2 regions of the Cupriavidus sp. 05T313 genome follow, and region 2 is predicted to be linked to the other one. Evidence: predicted binding sites of a transcription regulator. Region 2 holds the regulator's gene; the other holds the start of a gene.
What was found. Region 2 encodes FliA, which starts transcription of late flagellar genes. Its sites were predicted from a motif close to CTAAAGTTTNNNNNNNNNNNGCCGNTA; they were not measured.

Region 1: motA (flagellar motor stator protein MotA) is a predicted target of FliA. The motif match lies at 1,649-1,675, and genes of this name have one in related genera.

The regions. Positions count from the first base shown of each region.
Region 1 covers NZ_JBFTLX010000360.1:127-4,305, reverse strand. Annotated here, with positions in the region: gene AC1DKD_RS38705 (DUF4088 family protein) at 1-67, shown strand, start outside; gene flhD (flagellar transcriptional regulator FlhD) at 479-796, shown strand; gene flhC (flagellar transcriptional regulator FlhC) at 793-1,398, shown strand; gene motA (flagellar motor stator protein MotA) at 1,856-2,719, shown strand; gene motB (flagellar motor protein MotB) at 2,738-3,742, shown strand; partial or broken gene AC1DKD_RS38680 (Hpt domain-containing protein) at 3,802-4,179, shown strand, end outside.
Region 2 covers NZ_JBFTLX010000046.1:10,758-23,866, forward strand. Annotated here, with positions in the region: gene flhF (flagellar biosynthesis protein FlhF) at 1-1,155, shown strand, start outside; gene AC1DKD_RS13060 (MinD/ParA family ATP-binding protein) at 1,159-1,977, shown strand; gene AC1DKD_RS13065 (RNA polymerase sigma factor FliA) at 2,017-2,733, shown strand; gene AC1DKD_RS13070 (flagellar protein FlhE) at 2,730-3,158, shown strand; gene AC1DKD_RS13075 (flagella synthesis protein FlgN) at 3,921-4,379, opposite strand; gene flgM (flagellar biosynthesis anti-sigma factor FlgM) at 4,435-4,737, opposite strand; gene flgA (flagellar basal body P-ring formation chaperone FlgA) at 4,897-5,616, opposite strand; gene flgB (flagellar basal body rod protein FlgB) at 5,837-6,250, shown strand; gene flgC (flagellar basal body rod protein FlgC) at 6,258-6,665, shown strand; gene AC1DKD_RS13100 (flagellar hook assembly protein FlgD) at 6,679-7,350, shown strand; gene flgE (flagellar hook protein FlgE) at 7,384-8,625, shown strand; gene flgF (flagellar basal-body rod protein FlgF) at 8,685-9,428, shown strand; gene flgG (flagellar basal-body rod protein FlgG) at 9,479-10,264, shown strand; gene flgH (flagellar basal body L-ring protein FlgH) at 10,261-10,944, shown strand; gene AC1DKD_RS13125 (flagellar basal body P-ring protein FlgI) at 10,959-12,092, shown strand; gene flgJ (flagellar assembly peptidoglycan hydrolase FlgJ) at 12,095-13,109, shown strand, end outside.

The sequences.
Region 1 (4,179 bases), on a different contig from region 2:
CAGCGAGGAGCCCAATGACCTGCTAGCAAGGGTCGCCGCATGGCTGCGCCGCGTGCTAGTGCAGTGACGTCCCTTTCGTCAATAGTGGAATGTGATTAGTGCACTTCTGGCTGGGGTGATCCAAGAGGCAGATTTAGAGTCTTTAATCTGTTACATACGCGTAACAGTTTTGATGCAAATCACATTACAAAGGCGTGACTTGTTACAAACTTCGTCTCCCATGTATGTTTCGTGCGACATTGCTGTACCCCAACGTTAGAGGGGATTGGCAGTCCGGTTGAATTGCCGATATAACTCTCACAGTCACACTTACACTCTGTAACACTTGTAACGTTTCGGATAAGTCTGACCAAGCGCAGTTCCTTAGTCGTACGCAGTACCCGTCGAACACGCACTCAAACGATCTGGTCGCCTTCAGCCTTCGGCTGCGGGTAAGCGCCGGACAAGCGGTCGAAGGGTTTTTGGTAGCGGGGAAAAATTGGAAAGCAGTGAAGTTCTCCAGGAGATCAGGGAGGTCAATCTCGCCTATCTGCTGCTCGCGCAACGCCTGGTGCGAGAAAATCATCTGGAAGCCATGTTCAGGCTTGGCGTCAGCAAGGAAATTGCCGACATTCTCGCCAAGTTGACACCGGCCCAGTTGGTCAAACTGGCAGCATCAAACATGGTCCTGTGCCGTTTCCGGTTCGACGACCATGCCTTGCTGTCGACACTCACCCATACGGCCAAGAGCCATGATATGCAGCAGATCCATGCTGCGATCCTGCTCGCACGGCAGCCCGTGGAGTCGCTCAATTGACCGCGCTCCTTCAGGCCCCGTCAGTCCGGAGTACCACGGCCACTCCGGTTCCCAATCGCAAGAGCGTCTTGCAGGACGCCAACCAGACCCAGCTCGCCATCGAGCTGATCGGCCTGGGGGCGCGCCTGCAGGTGCTCGAAGCCGAGACCACGCTCTCGCGCGATCGATTGATCCGCCTCTACAAGGAGCTGCGCGGCGCCTCGCCGCCCAAGGGCATGCTCCCCTTCTCGACCGACTGGTTCACCACCTGGTTGCCAAACATCCATTCCTCGCTGTTCTTCTCGGCCTATCAGTTCATGGTCCAGCAAGGCGAGACGGTGGGCATCCGCGCCGTGGTGGCGAGCTATCGGCTCTATCTTGAGCACGTATCGCTGCTCGAAAGCGAAATTGTCTTAAGTTTCACCCGTGCCTGGACGTTAGTACGGTTTTTCGAGAGCAACATGCTGCAGCTTTCCAGCTGCACGTGCTGCGGCGGGCAGTTCGTTACACACGCGTACGAGCCGCATGCGAATTTCGTTTGCAGCCTGTGCCGACCGCCCTCACGTGCCGGCAAGGCGAAGAAGCTCTCGAAGAACGTCGCTCCCGCGCAAGTTGTTGCCTGACTGAAGCGATTTGGACGAGACGTTACCAAGCGGATAGTCCGGGCACATGCCCGGGCTGCCGTTGGGAATCCTGTCGCCGTGCGCCGCGGATGCCGGAAGTACCCAGCATCCACGCGCATTCCCGTGGCAGCCTGCCAAGCTTACCAACGCTCAGGCAAGGCCTTCGCGGGAACTCGGGAGGAAACCCAGGCTTATTCGCCGGATCGCCGGTCCCCGCGTTGGAAGATCATCGATGCCGGGTCAATAAGTCTTCAAGTCTTGCCGTCTTGCGTCGTTAAGTCATAAGACTGCAAGGCTTCAGGACTCCAGATCACTGGGCCTTCAGGTCACTGGGTCTCGGGTCCGAGGGCGGTTTGCGTGGTTGGTGAGTCTTGCCGGGACGAGCGGTAAATCCGCTTCTCCCGGAGGGCGACCCTTGTGCGTGCCTGACGCGTGTTTTTCTGACGGGGAATCAATCGTGCTAGTTGTAATTGGCTTTGTTGTCGTAATGGCGGCGGTGCTTGGCGGATACGCCATGACCGGCGGCCATATGGGCGCGCTTTATCAACCGGCAGAGCTTGTCATCATCGGTGGCGCGGCAGTCGGCGCGTTTATCAGCTCCAACAACGGCAAGGCAATCAAGGCCACCATGCATGCGCTGCCGACGCTGTTCCGCAGCAGCAAGTACAGCAAGGCGCTGTACATGGAAGTGATGGCGCTGCTTTACGTCCTGCTGTCCAAGGCCCGCCGCGAAGGCATTCTGTTCCTGGAAAAGGAAATCGCGGATCCGGCGGCCAGCAGCGTGTTCAGCCAGTATCCGCGCATCCTCGCCGATCCGGGAATGATGGAGTTCCTGACCGACTACCTGCGCATGATGGTCAACGGCAATATGAATGCCTTCGAGATCGAGGCCCTGATGGACCACGAGATCGAGACCTTCCGCCACGAGGCCGAGGTGCCGGCGCACGCGCTGCACCGCGTCGGCGACGGCCTGCCGGCCTTCGGCATCGTCGCCGCCGTGATGGGCGTGGTGCATGCCCTTGCCTCGGCGGACCTGCCGCCGGCTGAACTCGGTGCGCTGATTGCGCACGCAATGGTCGGCACCTTCCTCGGCATCTTGCTGGCCTATGGTTTCGTTTCGCCGCTGGCCGCGCGTATCGAGCACCAGGTGGACGAGAGCGTGAAGATGTACGAGTGCATCAAGGTCACGCTGCTCGCCTCGCTCAACGGGTATGCGCCGCTGGTGGCCGTGGAATTCGGCCGCAAGGTGCTGTACTCGACTGAGCGTCCATCCTTCCTCGAGCTGGACGACCACGTCCGCGAAGTCAAGAGCATTACCTGACGTAGAGGAGCGGCAGCGATGAGCAGTGAGCACGGTTCGCATCCCATAGTCGTCAAACGCGTCAAGAAAAGCGCTGCCGCGCATCATGGCGGTTCATGGAAGATCGCGTACGCGGACTTCATGACCGCGATGATGGCGCTGTTCCTGGTGCTTTGGTTGCTGAAGGCACAGACCCCCAAGGATCTGCAGCAGTTGGCGGAGTACTTTCGCACGCCGCTGAAGGTGGCGCTTGCGGGCGGCAACAAGAGCAGCCTGTCCTCCAGCGTGATCCCGGGTGGTGGCCTCGATATCACCCGCCAGGACGCGGAAGTCAGGAAGACCCCCGACGATGCCGTGCAGAAGGCCAAGGAGCGCCAGGAAAGCGAGCGTCTGCGCGCGCTCAAGAACCGGCTCGAGCAGATCATCGAGAATAACCCGGTGCTGCGCCAGTTCCGCCCACAACTGCTGCTCGACATCACCAGCGAAGGTCTGCGCATCCAGATCCTGGACACGCAGAACCGGCCGATGTTCCGCACCGGCAGCGCCGCGGTCGAGCCGTATATGCGCACCATCCTGCGCGAGATCGGCCCGGTGCTCAACGAAATGCCAAACAAGGTCAGCCTGTCGGGCCATACGGACGCCGCCAACTACTCCAACGGCGAACGCACGTACAGCAACTGGGAACTGTCCTCCGACCGCTCCAATGCCTCGCGGCGCGAGTTGATCGCCGGCGGCATGAACGAAGGCAAGGTGCTGCGCGTGATCGGCCTGGCCGCGACCATGCCGCTCGACAAGAAGGACGAGATGGCACCGGTCAACCGCCGCATCAGCATCGTGGTGCTGAACCAGCGCGCGCAGTCCCGGATCGAGGCAGAGAATGCCAGCGCCGCCGATGTTTCGGTGGCGGCAAAGGCCGGCGCAGCCGGCCAGGAAGTGCAGGCAGGCCTGGCGGCCGCCTCCGCCCCCGCAGCGCCGGCCGCATCGGCGGCGACTGCGCAGGGCAACGCCGCCGCGGCCCCGGCCAAGCCGGGCAGTGTTCAATGAAGACCGCTTGCCATGCAGGCAGCGGGCTTCGCAGCGAATTTCAGTGAGCCAGGACGGTTATGTCTGTCGATATCGATATCACACAGTTCTACCAGACCTTCTTCGAAGAGGCTGAAGAGCTCCTCGTGGAAATGGAGCAGCTACTGCTCGGGCTGGATCTCGAATCCCCCGATGCGGAAGAGCTGAATGCGATTTTTCGCGCAGCCCACTCTATCAAGGGCGGCGCAGCTACCTTCGGCTTCGCCGCCCTGACCGAAACCACGCACCTGCTGGAAAACCTGCTCGACCGTACGCGGCGGCGGGAACTGGCGTTGTCCCGGACCATCATCGACACTTTTCTGGAAACCAAGGACGTGTTGCAAGATCAGCTCAACGCCTACCGTAACGGTACGGAACCCGATCCGGAAACGCTGGCGCGTATCTGCGCCGTTCTTCAG
Region 2 (13,109 bases):
TGGCAGCAGCGCACCGAGAACGCGCCCTCGCCGCGCCTGATGGCGCAGCAGGTGCGCGAAGCCGCCTGCCGCGACCTGAGCCGCCATTGCGATCGTTTCGTGCTTTCGCTCAGCGCCACGGTCGCCGCGCCGGTGGCAGGGCGCCGCGCGCCGCGCCCCTGGCAACACACGCTCTGGCTGGCTGACCGCGACGGCCTGCCGCTGGCGGCCGCCGCCGCGCCCGCCGGCCGCACCGGCCCGGCGCTGCAAGCCGGGCAAGGCGGATGGGAAGCCGACGCTGCCACCCTGTGCGCCGCCATCGCCGCCGCCCGTACCGTGGTCAATCTGCTGGATGCCATGCCCGCCGCCGCCACGCTGGCGCGCTGGCAGCAAGCCGGCGAGCGCTGGCTTGCCACCGCGCGCAAGACCACGCGCGTGGTCAGCGGTGGCGCGGCCGTCAAGCTCGATGCGCTGGCCGAAACGCTGACCTTCCACGCGGTGGAAGATATGGACTATCGCGGCCGCGACGCCGTGCAGTGGATCGCGCAAACGCCGGTGCGCGTGCTTGAGGGCCAGGCACGTGGCACGCGCGGCGCCGCCGAGAGCGGCATCGAGGCCGGCCTGCTGGTGTCGCGCGTGGTCGATCGCGAGAACGGCCAGACGCTAGCGGTTCACTACCTGCTGTGCGACCCGGCGTTGTCGGCCGAGGGCGTGCAACTGGCCCGCTGGGCCCGCTGGGCTGAAGCCGGCGAAGCGCAACTTCGCACGCTGCGCCACGCAATGGATCACCTGGGGCAGGGCGGGCAGGCAGGCGGCAACGAATCCTCGCTGGCCGAAGCGCAAGCCTGCGCGCGTCTGCTCGCCCTGCAGATGGCGGTAGCCGCGCTGCGGCTGGAGCAAGCGTGCGACGATAGCGCCGCCGCGTTCCTGGCGCGGCTGACCGGCCGCGCGCCCGCCCGCCAGATGCCGGCCGCCGCCGTGCTGGTGGAAGGCCTCGGCCGTTTGCTGGCCTTGCTCGACGTGCTGGAGAACTACCCCGGCCGAGGTGGCCGCGCCACGCCGTCCGCCACCCACGAAGCGCCGCAGGAGGCCTTTCATCCCGGCGACGCCGCCGGCCTGCTCGAAGCGAGCATGAACGGCAGCCGCGTGTTGCAAACGCTGACGCAGGGAGAATAAGACGTGACTTCACTCGCCTCCGACCAGGCGGAAAGCTTGCGGCGCATGCTGGCGCCCCGCGCCACGCGCCGCATCGCGGTGGTCGCGAGCGATGCCGGTGCCGGCGCCACCACGGTGGCCCTGGGGCTGGCCAACGCACTCGCCATGCAAGGCGAGCGCGTCCTGCTCATCGATGAAGACCGCTTCGGCGCCCGCGCGACCCGCCTTGCCGGCGCCATGCCGGAAGGCACCCTGGCCGCCGTGCTGGGCGGCGCCGTGACGCTGGAAGCCGCGCTGGGCAAGCGCCCGGCCGGCACCATCGCGGTGTTGCCCGGCAGTCCGCAGGCCGGTGGCGGGCTGCAGGCGCTGAATGGCTTTCGCACTGTGCTCACCGATGCCCGCAGCGACGCGGACGGCGGCTTGTCGCAGGTAGCCGGCACGGCGCACAACCTCGTTGTGGTGCTGCGCGCGGAGCCGGCCTCGATCAAGGCCGCCTATGCCTGCATCAAGCGGCTCAATCACCTGTACGCCTGCCGGCGCTTCCACCTGGTGATCAACGCCGCCGCCAGCGATGCCGCCGCGAGTGCCGTGCTGGGCAACCTGGCGCGCACCGCCAGCCAGTATCTCGGCGTCGAGGCGAGCCCCGCCGGCAGCCTGCCGTACGACCCGCTGGTGGAACGCAGCGTGGCACTAGGCCGCTGCGTGGTGGAGGCCTTTCCCGCGGCGCCCGCTACCGCCGCGCTACGCCGCATCGCCACGGGCATTGCCAACTGGCCCTTGTCCACCGATTCCCGTTCAACCCCGACGGCGCCGCTGGCGCCGTCAGCCCCGGCCCTGGCTTAAACGCCTGGGCCTGCAGCCAGGACTCACGAGAATTCCACCATGTACACGATTCAGGGAAAGCTCGAACAGACCGACACCGTGACGGCGCATGCCTCGCTGGTGCGTCGTATCGCCCTGCAACTGGCAGCCAAGCTGCCTGCCAGCGTGCAGCTCGATGACTTGATCCAGGCTGGCATGATCGGCTTGCTCGATGCCGCCAAGCGTTACGAGGACACCCACGGTGCGCGTTTCGAGACCTATGCCAGCCAGCGCATCCGCGGCGCCATGCTTGACGAGGTGCGCGCCAATGACTGGCAGTCGCGCAGCCTGCGCCAGTTCACCCGGCGCATCGAACGCACCGTGCGCGGCCTGGAGCAAACGCTGGGCCGCGCGCCGCTCGACTCCGAAGTGGCGCAGGAGCTTGAGCTGCCGCTCGACGAATACCAGACACTGCTCAATGAAGTCTATGGCTGCCAGCTGCTGCACTACGAGGACTTCGAGCGCTCCGGCGAAGAGGACTTCCTGGACCGGCACCTGAGCGTCAGCGACGATGGCAACCCGCTCACTGTGCTGATGGAAAGCGGCATGCGCGAYGCGCTGATCCGRGCCATCGASKYGCTGCCSGAGCGGGAAAAGCTGGTGCTGTCGRTGTGCTACGACCAGGAGCTCAATTTGCGTGAGATCGGGGCGGTGCTGGAGGTGACGGAGTCGCGGGTCTGCCAGATTCGCAGCCAGGCTATTACGCGGCTTCGTTCGCAGCTGCGCGGCTTGCTATGAGGGGCTGGTGCCATCGTCTTGGCGCTGCGGTGCTGGCCGCGGCCTGCTGCGCGGCCTGGGCCGCGCCCGCCGGGCCGCTGCATTCCTGGTCGGCTTCCGTGAACGGGCCTGCGCTGCATGGCAAAGGGTTGCGTACGGTGTCGCCGCCGATCTTGCCTACCGGTTACTTGCCGCAGGCGGAGGGGGCTATTACTACCGTGCGGTGGCGATATAGTTTTGCTAGTACGCCGCCCAATGAGCTGCAGGCTTATTTGTGCAATGCGCAGCGTTGTGTGTTGTTGCCGGGGGCGGAGGGGCTTACCGAGGCGTTTAGCGGGGATGATGCGGCCAAGGGGTTTGTGTTTGCGTTTCAGGTGCCTGGGCGGGGGGCGCTGATGCCGGTATTGTTGGGGCAGTCGAATCAGGTTACGGTTAGTTTTAGGTGATGTTGCTGTTGCTGGCGGCGGTGGGTTATAAAAACATAAATTCAAAAGCTTAACGTCAAAGGCTTAAAGTCAAAGGCGGTTTTACCCCCTGCGGGGGGCGACCTACTTTCTTGTCTTGCCAAGAAAGTAGGCAAAGAAGCGCGCCGGATGGGGCGACACCCCCTCGGGATCCGGCGAAAAGAGCGGCCGGGACCCAAACTCGCATCGCCTTAAGGCGATACTCAAACATGGGTACCTCTTTTCCGCTCTTTTCGCCGGATCCCGAGGCGCCCCATACGGCCTGGTAAACCTTGACGGCTCGCTTCGCATCGCGTTGGGGTGTGGCCCGCCCCTCGGGCGCTCCCCACGGCTACACCGATCGTGGTTCTGGCGGCATCGCTTCTTCTTGCAATTCCTTCACGGTTTCGAGCCTTAGAGCCTTCGGGGTTTGACGGGGGCGCTGTTGTCCAATGTTGCGCTGGAGCAATCCGGTGTTCGGTGCGCAAGGCCCGGGCTTGTATATCGGGGATCTCGAAGGTACGCCGCTGATTGGCGCATTGACTCGCTTCGCGCAGCACGGTTGCTGCTCGCCGAGCGTTGATACCTGCCGGTGAACGTCAAAGGTGGTTTCACCTCACTGCCCGGGGTGGCCTGAGGGGGATGCGCTGTCGCCTTCTGTTGCCAAGCGGCCTTTGATCCGGGTGGCCCCGAGAACCGCTTCTTGATGTTGCGGACTAACCAGTGGCAGTCCAGGTCGGATCCGGAATCAAGATCCGGAAACCATCAGCCGCTGGCCAGGCTGACCCCTTGCGGCCCAGTCTGCGTCCGTCCGTCCTTCCCGTAGAGCGTCGCATTGTCGCCACGCTGACGCAGCGCCAGGATCGCTTCTTCGGTGAATTCAAGATGCGCGTCCACCACGGCGGAATTGAGCGCATTGGCATCGCGCGCACTGCGCGCGGCAAACACCAGCGTCCGCCATGCGGCTTCAACGCCCGCATCGATCTGCCGCCCGAACAATTGTCCGCCCGCGCCGGTGCGAATGCCCAAAGCCCCCATCTGTGCCTCGCGGGTGCGCGTCAAGGCACTCAGCAAGCCGGCAAGTTCGACCTTGCGTTCCAGCAACCCGGCCAGGGCCTGGTAGTCGCCGGCCTTGATCATGGTTCTTTCCTCGCCGAGCACGGCGGCGAATTCCTGCGCCAGCTCGGTTTCGCGGCGCAGGTTCTGGATCAGGGACTGGCTCATGGCGTGCCTATCTTGGGTATGGGTTGGCTAAACAAATGGCCGCGCAGCAGGGGGATCAGGCGCCGCCGTTCAGCTCACGCAGGGACGCGAGCAGGCCGTCGGCGATCTTGCTGGGGTCGATCCTGATCCGGCCTTCGGCGATGGCCTGGCGGATTTTCTCGACCTTGGCGGTATCGATATCGTCGTCACGATCTTCTACCAGGCGGGCGCCGATCTCGCGCACCTGGGCCGACAGGGGGCTGACGCGCACGCTGGACGTATCCGGGGCCGTGGTCGGCCCGGGGGCGCCGGCCACGCTGCGCGTGGCGCCGTCGATGGCGTCGCCCGCCCTCGACGAGGTGGTCTGATTGATCTTCACGGTAATTCCTTGCTGGGTACCTTTGGCTTATCGGATGGCTCAGGCAAAACTTTAGGGTGAAATGGCGTCGGAAAGCCCCGCTTTCCCGGCCCTGAGCCTGCGCGCCATTGTCTCATGAGACGGTTGCGTAACCCCATGGGCCACGCTTGCCGCGTTCCCCTATTGTTGCAGCACCACCGTGTCGCCGCTGCGCACCAGCGCATTGACTACCTGACCGTTCTTTAGCCGCACCTGCACGTTGTTGCCCACCGGCGCGTCGGCCATCACCTTGCCTTCGCTGCTGAGCTGGAACGATTCGCCTTCCACCACCACGGTCACGTTCTGCCCCTGCCGTACGGCAATGGCCTTCTTCAGCAGATCCATCCGCAACGGCGAGCCCGCGGCGATGCGGTTCGCCGCCACCGCGCCGGTCACTTGCACGGGATCGGTCACCACCGCGCGCGGCAGCGAGGCCAGGTCGCCCTGGCGGACTTCCATGTCGGCCGCGTCGACGGGTTCGCCGGGCATGAGGTTGCGCGCGGCCACATAGTAGTCGGCAACCACCGACACGCGCGCCTGGACATAGCGCGTCCACGGACGCTCGCCCGCGCAGCGCACGCCCACGGAGACGCGACCCCAGGGCGACGCGCCTGGCGGCAGGAAGGGTTCGGGAAGCGGGCAATCCGGCGCGCGCCCGCCCGAAGGCGGCACCACCTGGATGTTGGCCTTGCCTGGCAGGCCGGCGGTCTGGCGTTCAAGGAACTGCTCGACCGCGGTACGCACCGGGTCTTCGGTAAAAGGCGAGGGCGGTGCCGCGCCGGCGCCGCCGGGCAGCGTGCCGCTGGCGGCGAGCACGCAGAGCAGGGCGCGCGCCGCGGCGGCCCGGAAACGAGTGTTCATGTGTGTATCCCGGCAAGAAAACGACGTGGGGCGCGCCGCGGGAGCGGGCGCCACGTGCGTGACAACGGGTCCCATTGTAGGCAGCCCTGCAATCTTGCTCGGGTCGAAATACGCAGGTTTCTTTGCCCTATTCGTGCGATTGGCATGGCGGGGCCGCCCCTAAGATGACACACCTGAAAAGGTCGACCTTCATCGCTCTCCCCTTCAGCGAGACACAGACATGATTGACAGACTCGATGCGGCATTGCGCTTCCAGCAAGAAGCGCTGAGCTTGCGGACCCAGAGGCAATCAGTGATTGCCTCCAATATCGCGCACGCCGATACACCCGGCTACAAGGCGCGCGACTTTGATTTCTCCAGCACGCTGGCGCAGAGCGTCGAGCGGGGCAAGCGCGCCGAAGGCGTTTCGCTGTCCACCACGTCGGTGCGGCATTTGCCGGGCCAGGCGTCGGCGTCGGGGATCGACGAGAGGAACCTCGAGTACCGCATCCCGATGCAGTCGAGTATCGATGGCAATACGGTCGAAATGGATACCGAACGCGTCGCCTTTGCCGACAACGCGGTGCATTTCGAATCCGGGCTCACCGTGATGAGCGCCAAGATCAAGACCATGCTGTCAGCCATCCAGCAGTGAGCGCACCATGCCAGCCATGAACATCTTCGAAGTCACCGGTTCGGCCATGGCTGCGCAGTCGCAGCGCCTGAACGTGACCGCCTCCAACCTCGCCAACGCCGACAGCGCCGTTGGCCCCAATGGCCAGCCTTACCGCGCCAAGCAAGTGGTGTTCGGCCTGGCCGCGACACCAGGCCAGAGCGACATCGGGGGCGTGCAGGTGGAGGGCGTGATGGAGGATCCGTCGCCGCCGCGCATGGTCCACAACCCCACGCATCCGCTGGCGAACGCCGACGGCTACGTGACGATGCCAAACGTCAACCCGGTGGAGGAGATGGTCAACATGATCTCGGCCTCGCGTTCCTACCAGGCCAACGTGGAAGTCCTCAACACCGCCAAGAACATGATGCTCAAGACACTGACCATCGGTCAGTAAACCGGGATACGCAATGACTACGACCTCCGCCACAAGCAACAACACCAGCGCCGCCGGGATTGCCAATACGCTGCAAAGCGGAAGCGCGAGCGCGGCCGACCTGCAGAACAACTTCCTGAAGATGCTGGTCACCCAGATGAACAACCAGGACCCGCTCAACCCGATGGACAACTCGCAGCTGACCACGCAGCTGGCGCAGATCAGCACGGTGAGCGGCATGCAGACCATGAACGCCACGCTGAATACGCTGCTGGGCCAGGTCAGCGCCAGCCGCGCCATGGACTCCGCGGCACTGATCGGCAAGACGGTAATGGTGCCGGGCAGCGCCACGTCGGTGGCGGGCGGCGTGCCGGGCAAGATCGGTGTCGACCTGCCCGCGACCGCGGATGCGGTCACCGTGCAGGTGCTCGACAAGGACGGCAACACCGTGCGCACCATCGACATGAAGGGCCAGGTTGCCGGCGTGCACGACATCGCCTGGGACGGCAAGAACGACGCGGGCGTCGCGGTAGCGGACGGCGACTACAGCTTCAAGGTGACCGCCACCGCCAACGGCAAGGATGTCACGCCGGTGGCGCTGGTGTACGGCAAGGTCAACAGCATCAGCGGTGACTCCACCGGTGTGCTCGTCGATATCGGCAATGACCGCACCGCGTCGGTCGACGACGTTCGCCGCATTCTTTAAGACATCAGCGAATCAGCTAACTAGGGGAATATCATGGGTTTCGGTCAAGGGGTAAGCGGCATCAACGCCGCCGCATCGAATCTGGACGTCATCGGCAATAACATCGCCAACGCCAACACCGTCGGCTACAAGCAATCGACGGCCCAGTTCGCCGACGTGTATGCCGGTACCAAGATTGGCCTCGGTACCACAGTGAACTCGGTGGTGCAGTCATTCAACCAGGGCAATATCGAATCGAGCGGCAGCGCGCTCGATGTGGCGATTACCAACGGCAATGGCTTTTTCCGCCTGACCGACTCGTCGGGCTCAGTCTTTTACTCGCGCAATGGCCAGTTCCAGCGCCAGCAAGACGGCCGCATCACCAATGCGCAGGGCCTTCAACTGAGCGGCTATCCGGCAGGCGCGACCGGCGGCGGTGCGGTGCAGCCGCAACCCCTGGTCGTGCCGAACACCACGATGGCGGCCAAGGCTACGACCACGCTGGGCGTTTCCTTCAACCTGGATTCCGGCAGCAAGGTACCGGGAGCGGCATTCGCCAGCACGCCGGCGGCGCTGCCTACGTCCAATATGTACAACTACAGCTCCGGCGTTACGGTGTACGACTCGCTGGGCAACGCCAGGCAGCTGACGGCGTACTTCTCCACGGGTACCCCCGGCGCGGGCACGTTCCCGGCAGCCGGTGGCGGTGGCACCGACTGGACGATGAACCTGACCGATGCGGCGGGCAATGTCGTCGGCGCGCCGATCACGCTGAAGTTCGACTCGAAGGGCACGCTGCAGGTACCGGGCGCAGGTGCTACCACCACCATCAATATTGCGGCTTCCAACGGCGCGGCTCCGCTGGCCATCGCGATGGACCTGACCGGCACCACGCAGTTCGCCGGCGCCAGCGATACCAAACCGCCTGTCCAGAACGGCTATACCGCCGGCAGCCTGCTCGGCTTCGCGATCCAGCCGGACGGCACGATCCTCGGCAGCTATTCGAACCAGCAAAAGCAGTCGCTGGGCCAGGTCGTGATGGCCGGCTTCGGCAACACGCAGGGCCTGAAGCCCGAAGGCAACAATGTGTGGTCCGAGACGGGCGCGTCGGGTCAGGCGGTGATCGCCGCGCCTGGCGGCAGCCTCGGCCAGCTCAAGTCCAACGCGGTGGAAGCTTCCAACGTGGACTTGTCGGGCCAGCTCGTCAGCCTGATCGTGGCGCAGCGCAACTACCAGGCCAACGCGCAGACCATCAAGGCGCAGGACACGGTCATGCAGACCCTGGTCAACCTGTAATGCGCAGCGTCGGCAGGATAGGCCGGACGAACCGGACGAGCGGGAGTTAAAGGGACGCCATGGACCGCATGATCTATACCGCCCTGTCGGGCGCCAAGCAGACGCTCGACCAGCAGGCCGCGGTGTCCAACAACCTGGCCAACACGTCGACCCCCGGCTTCCGGGCACAGGTCAATATGTTCCGCGCGGTGCCGGTGGTGGGGCAGGCGTCGCCGACGCGCGCCTTCGCGCTGGCCTCCACGCCCGGCGCCGACCTCAAGGCCGGTCCGCTGACCTACACCGAGCGTCCGCTGGACGTGGCGCTGCAGGGCAACGGCTGGCTGACGGTGCAGGCACCGGACGGTAGCGAAGCCTACACCCGCGCGGGCTCGCTGCAGGTGTCGGCGGACGGGCAACTGCAGACCAGCACCGGCCTGCAGGTGATGGGCGACGGTGGCCCGATCGCGGTGCCGCCGGGTGCGGCGGTCAGCATCGGCAGCGACGGCACGATCACGGCGCGCGGCCCCGGGGAAACCTCCGCCGGCCTGGCCCAGATCGGCAAGCTGCGCCTGGTGAATCCGCCGCCCGATTCCATCGCCCGTGGCGACGATGGCCTGTTCCGCCTGCGCCCCGGCGCGCAGCCGCTGCAGGTCGATGCCAACATCCGCGTCATTGCCGGCGCGATCGAGGGCAGCAACGTCAATCCGGTCGAGTCGATGGTCGACATGATCGCCAACGCCCGCCGCTTCGAGATGCAGATGAAGATGATCCAGAGCGCGGATTCCAACGAACAGCGCTCCAACCAGCTGCTCTCGACCAACTGAAATTGAATTGATGTGCCGCCGCGGCTCGCGGCGGCCTTGTGAGGACAAACATGATCCGCTCTCTCTGGATTGCCAAGACCGGCCTCGATGCGCAGCAGACGCAGATGGACGTGATCTCGAACAACCTGGCCAACGTCTCCACCAACGGCTTCAAGCGTGGACGCGCCGTGTTCGAGGAACTGATGTACCAGACCGTACGCCAGCCAGGCGCGCTGTCTTCGGACCAGACCACCCTGCCGTCCGGCCTGCAGCTGGGCACCGGCGTGCGCCCCGTGGCAACCGAGCGCATCCATACCCAGGGCAATCCGCAGCAGACCGGCAACAGCAAGGACGTGGCCATCCTCGGCAACGGCTTCTTCCAGGTGGCACTGCCCGACGGCACCACCGCCTACACGCGTGACGGCTCGTTCCAGAGCGACCAGAACGGCCAGCTGGTGACGTCCAGCGGCTTTGTGATCCAGCCTGCCATCACCCTGCCGGCCAACTACACGTCGCTGACCGTGGCGCGTGACGGCACCGTCTCGGTGACGCAGCCCGGCTCGGCCAACAACGTGCAGGTCGGCCAGCTGCAACTGGCGACCTTCGCCAACCCGGCCGGCCTGGAAAGCCTCGGCGAGAACATGTATGTGCAGACCGACGCATCGGGTGCACCGAACACCACCGTGCCTGGCCTGAACGGCGCCGGCACGCTGCAGCAGAACTACGTGGAAGCGTCCAACGTCAACGTGGTCGAAGAGCTGGTCAGCATGATCCAGACCCAGCGCGCTTACGAGATCAACAGCAAGGCCGTGCAGACGTCCGACCAGATGTTGCAGCGCCTCACCCAGCTCGGATGATCATGATGGCCTCGCTGATTCGCCTGGGCGCGCTTGCCGTGTGCTGCTTCGCGACTGGTTGCGCGATGGTTCCGCGCGAGCCGCTGGTGCAGCTTCCCACCACCGCACGGGCCGAGCCGCGCGCGCTGGCGCGGTCGAGCGGATCGATCTACCAGTCGTCGTATGCCGGCAATCCGCTGTTCGAGGATCGCCGGCCGCGCAACGTGGGCGACATCCTCACCATCGTGATCAGCGAGAACGTCAACGCCAGCAAGAACTCCGGCACCAACGCCAGCCGCACTTCCAACAGCGCGCTGGCGTTCGACGCGGTGCCCAAGGCGCTGGCTGGCCTGTTCAGCAGCAGCCAGAATGCCACGATGAGCGGTGCCAACGCGCTCAAGGCCAGCGGTGGCGCCAGCGCCACCAACACATTCAACGGCACCATCACCGTGACCGTGCTGGAAGTGCTGGCCAACGGCAACCTGATCGTCTCCGGCGAAAAGCAGATGGCGATCAACCAGGGTGCGGAGTTCATCCGCTTCTCCGGCGTGGTCAACCCGCGCACGATTACCGGTGACAACGCGGTGCCCTCCACGCAAGTGGCGGACGCGCGCATCGAGTACACCGCCAAGGGCTATATCGACGAAACGCAGAACATGGGCTGGCTGCAGCGTTTCTTCCTCAATGTTTCACCGTATTGATCACCGACCGCGTCATGTTCCTGTCTTCGCTCCCTGCCTTGCGCTGCCGCTTTGTCCGCGCTCTCTTCCTTGCGCTGACGCTGGGCCTGCTCGCGAGCGCGGCGCACGCGGAACGGCTGAAGAATCTCGCCACCTTCCAGGGCGTGCGTGACAACCCGCTGGTGGGCTACGGCCTCGTGGTGGGACTGGATAACACCGGCGACCAGACCATGCAGACGCCGTTCACCACGCAGAGCTTGACCAATATGCTCTCGCAGCTGGGCATTACCCTGCCCGCCGGCAAGAACATGCAGCTCAAGAATGTGGCGGCGGTCATGGTCACGGCCACGCTGCCGCCGTTTGCGCAGCCGGGCAGCCAGCTCGACGTGGTGGTGTCCTCCATGGGCAATGCCAAGAGCCTGCGTGGCGGCACACTGCTGATGACGCCGCTCAAGGGCGCCGACGGCCAGGTCTACGCGATCGCGCAGGGCAATATGCTGGTGGGTGGCGCGGGCGCGTCGGCCAACGGCAGCAAGGTACAGGTCAACCAGCTGGCGGTGGGCCGGATCGCCAACGGCGGCATCGTCGAGCGCGCGGTGCCGGCGTTCCAGCCGGAAGGCGGCATCCTGAACCTGGAGCTGCGTGAAACCGATTACGGCACGGCCGAGCGTGTGGTCGAGGCGATCAATCGCTCGATGGGCGGCGGCGTAGCCAGTGCGCTGGACGGCCGGGTGGTGCAGGTGCGCACGCCCGCTGCGCCAGGCGCGCGCGTGGGCTTCATGGCCCGCATCGAGAATATCGACGTCACGCGGGCCAAGGCTGCCGCCAAGGTCATCCTCAATGCCCGTACCGGCTCGATCGTGATGAACCAGGCCGTCACCGTGGACGACTGCGCCGTGGCGCACGGCAATCTGTCGGTGGTGATCAATACCCAGCCGGTGATCAGCCAGCCGGCCCCGTTCAGCGGCGGGCAGACCGTGGTGGCGCCAGTGTCGCAGATCAACATGAAGCAGGAGGGCGGCGCGCTGCAGATGGTCAAGGCCGGCGCTTCCCTGGCCGCCGTGGTCAAGGGCCTGAACGCGCTCGGCGCGACCCCGGCCGACCTGCAGACCATCCTTGAGGCGATGCGCGCTGCCGGTGCGCTGCGCGCCGACCTCGAGATCATCTGACCATGTCCAGCAGCCGCCTGGCCGCCCAGGCCGATCTCTCGCAACGCTTCGCGCTCGACACGCAGGGCTTCGAAGGCCTCAAGCAGAATGCGCGCACGGGCGCCAGCCCCGAAACGCTGCGTACCGCCGCCCGGCAGTTCGAGGCGGTGTTCACGCAGATGGTGCTCAAGAGCATGCGCGATGCCACGCCGCAGGATGGCTTGTTCGACAACGAGCAGACCAAGCTGTACATGTCGATGATGGACCAGCAGCTGTCGCAGCAGATGTCCTCGCGCGGCATCGGCCTTGCCGATGTGATGGTGCGCCAGCTTGCGCGGGCCAGCGGCGCGGGCCTTCCGCCCGAGCTTGCCGGCGCCGCCGCGAAGCAGGCGGCCGTGCAGGCCGGCATGGACGACGCGGCTCCCGGCCTGGCGCGCGCGCTGGACATGCGCAACGGCGACGGCGCGGGGGATGCCGACAGGCCGCGCGTCGGCAGCGTGGTGGCCGGCACCAGCTGGAACCCCACGGCGGGCCTGCGCCAGTACCAGCCGCAGGAACCAGGCGCCTGGCAGGGCGGGGCCTCCGTGTTGCCGGAAGACACGCCCGCCCACATCAGCGCCTTCGTCTCGCGCATGGCCGGCCCCGCCCAGTCGGCGGCACGTGCCACCGGCGTGCCGGCGAAGCTGATCCTCGGCCAGGCGGCGCTCGAATCCGGCTGGGGCCGGCGCGAGATCGCGTACCCGGACGGCAGCACCACCTTCAATGTCTTCGGCATCAAGGCGGGCGCCAACTGGAAGGGCCAGGTCGCGGAAATCACCACCACCGAATACATCGACGGCCAGCCGCAAAAGGTGCGCGCGCGCTTCCGCGCCTACGCTTCGTATGACGAAGCCTTCGCCGACTACGGCCGCTTGCTGAGCAACAACCCACGCTACGCCGAGGTGCTGGCCGCGGCGACGCCGGACGACGCGGCGCGCGGCCTGCAGCGGGCCGGCTACGCCACCGATCCGGCTTATGGCGAGAAACTGGTGCGGATCA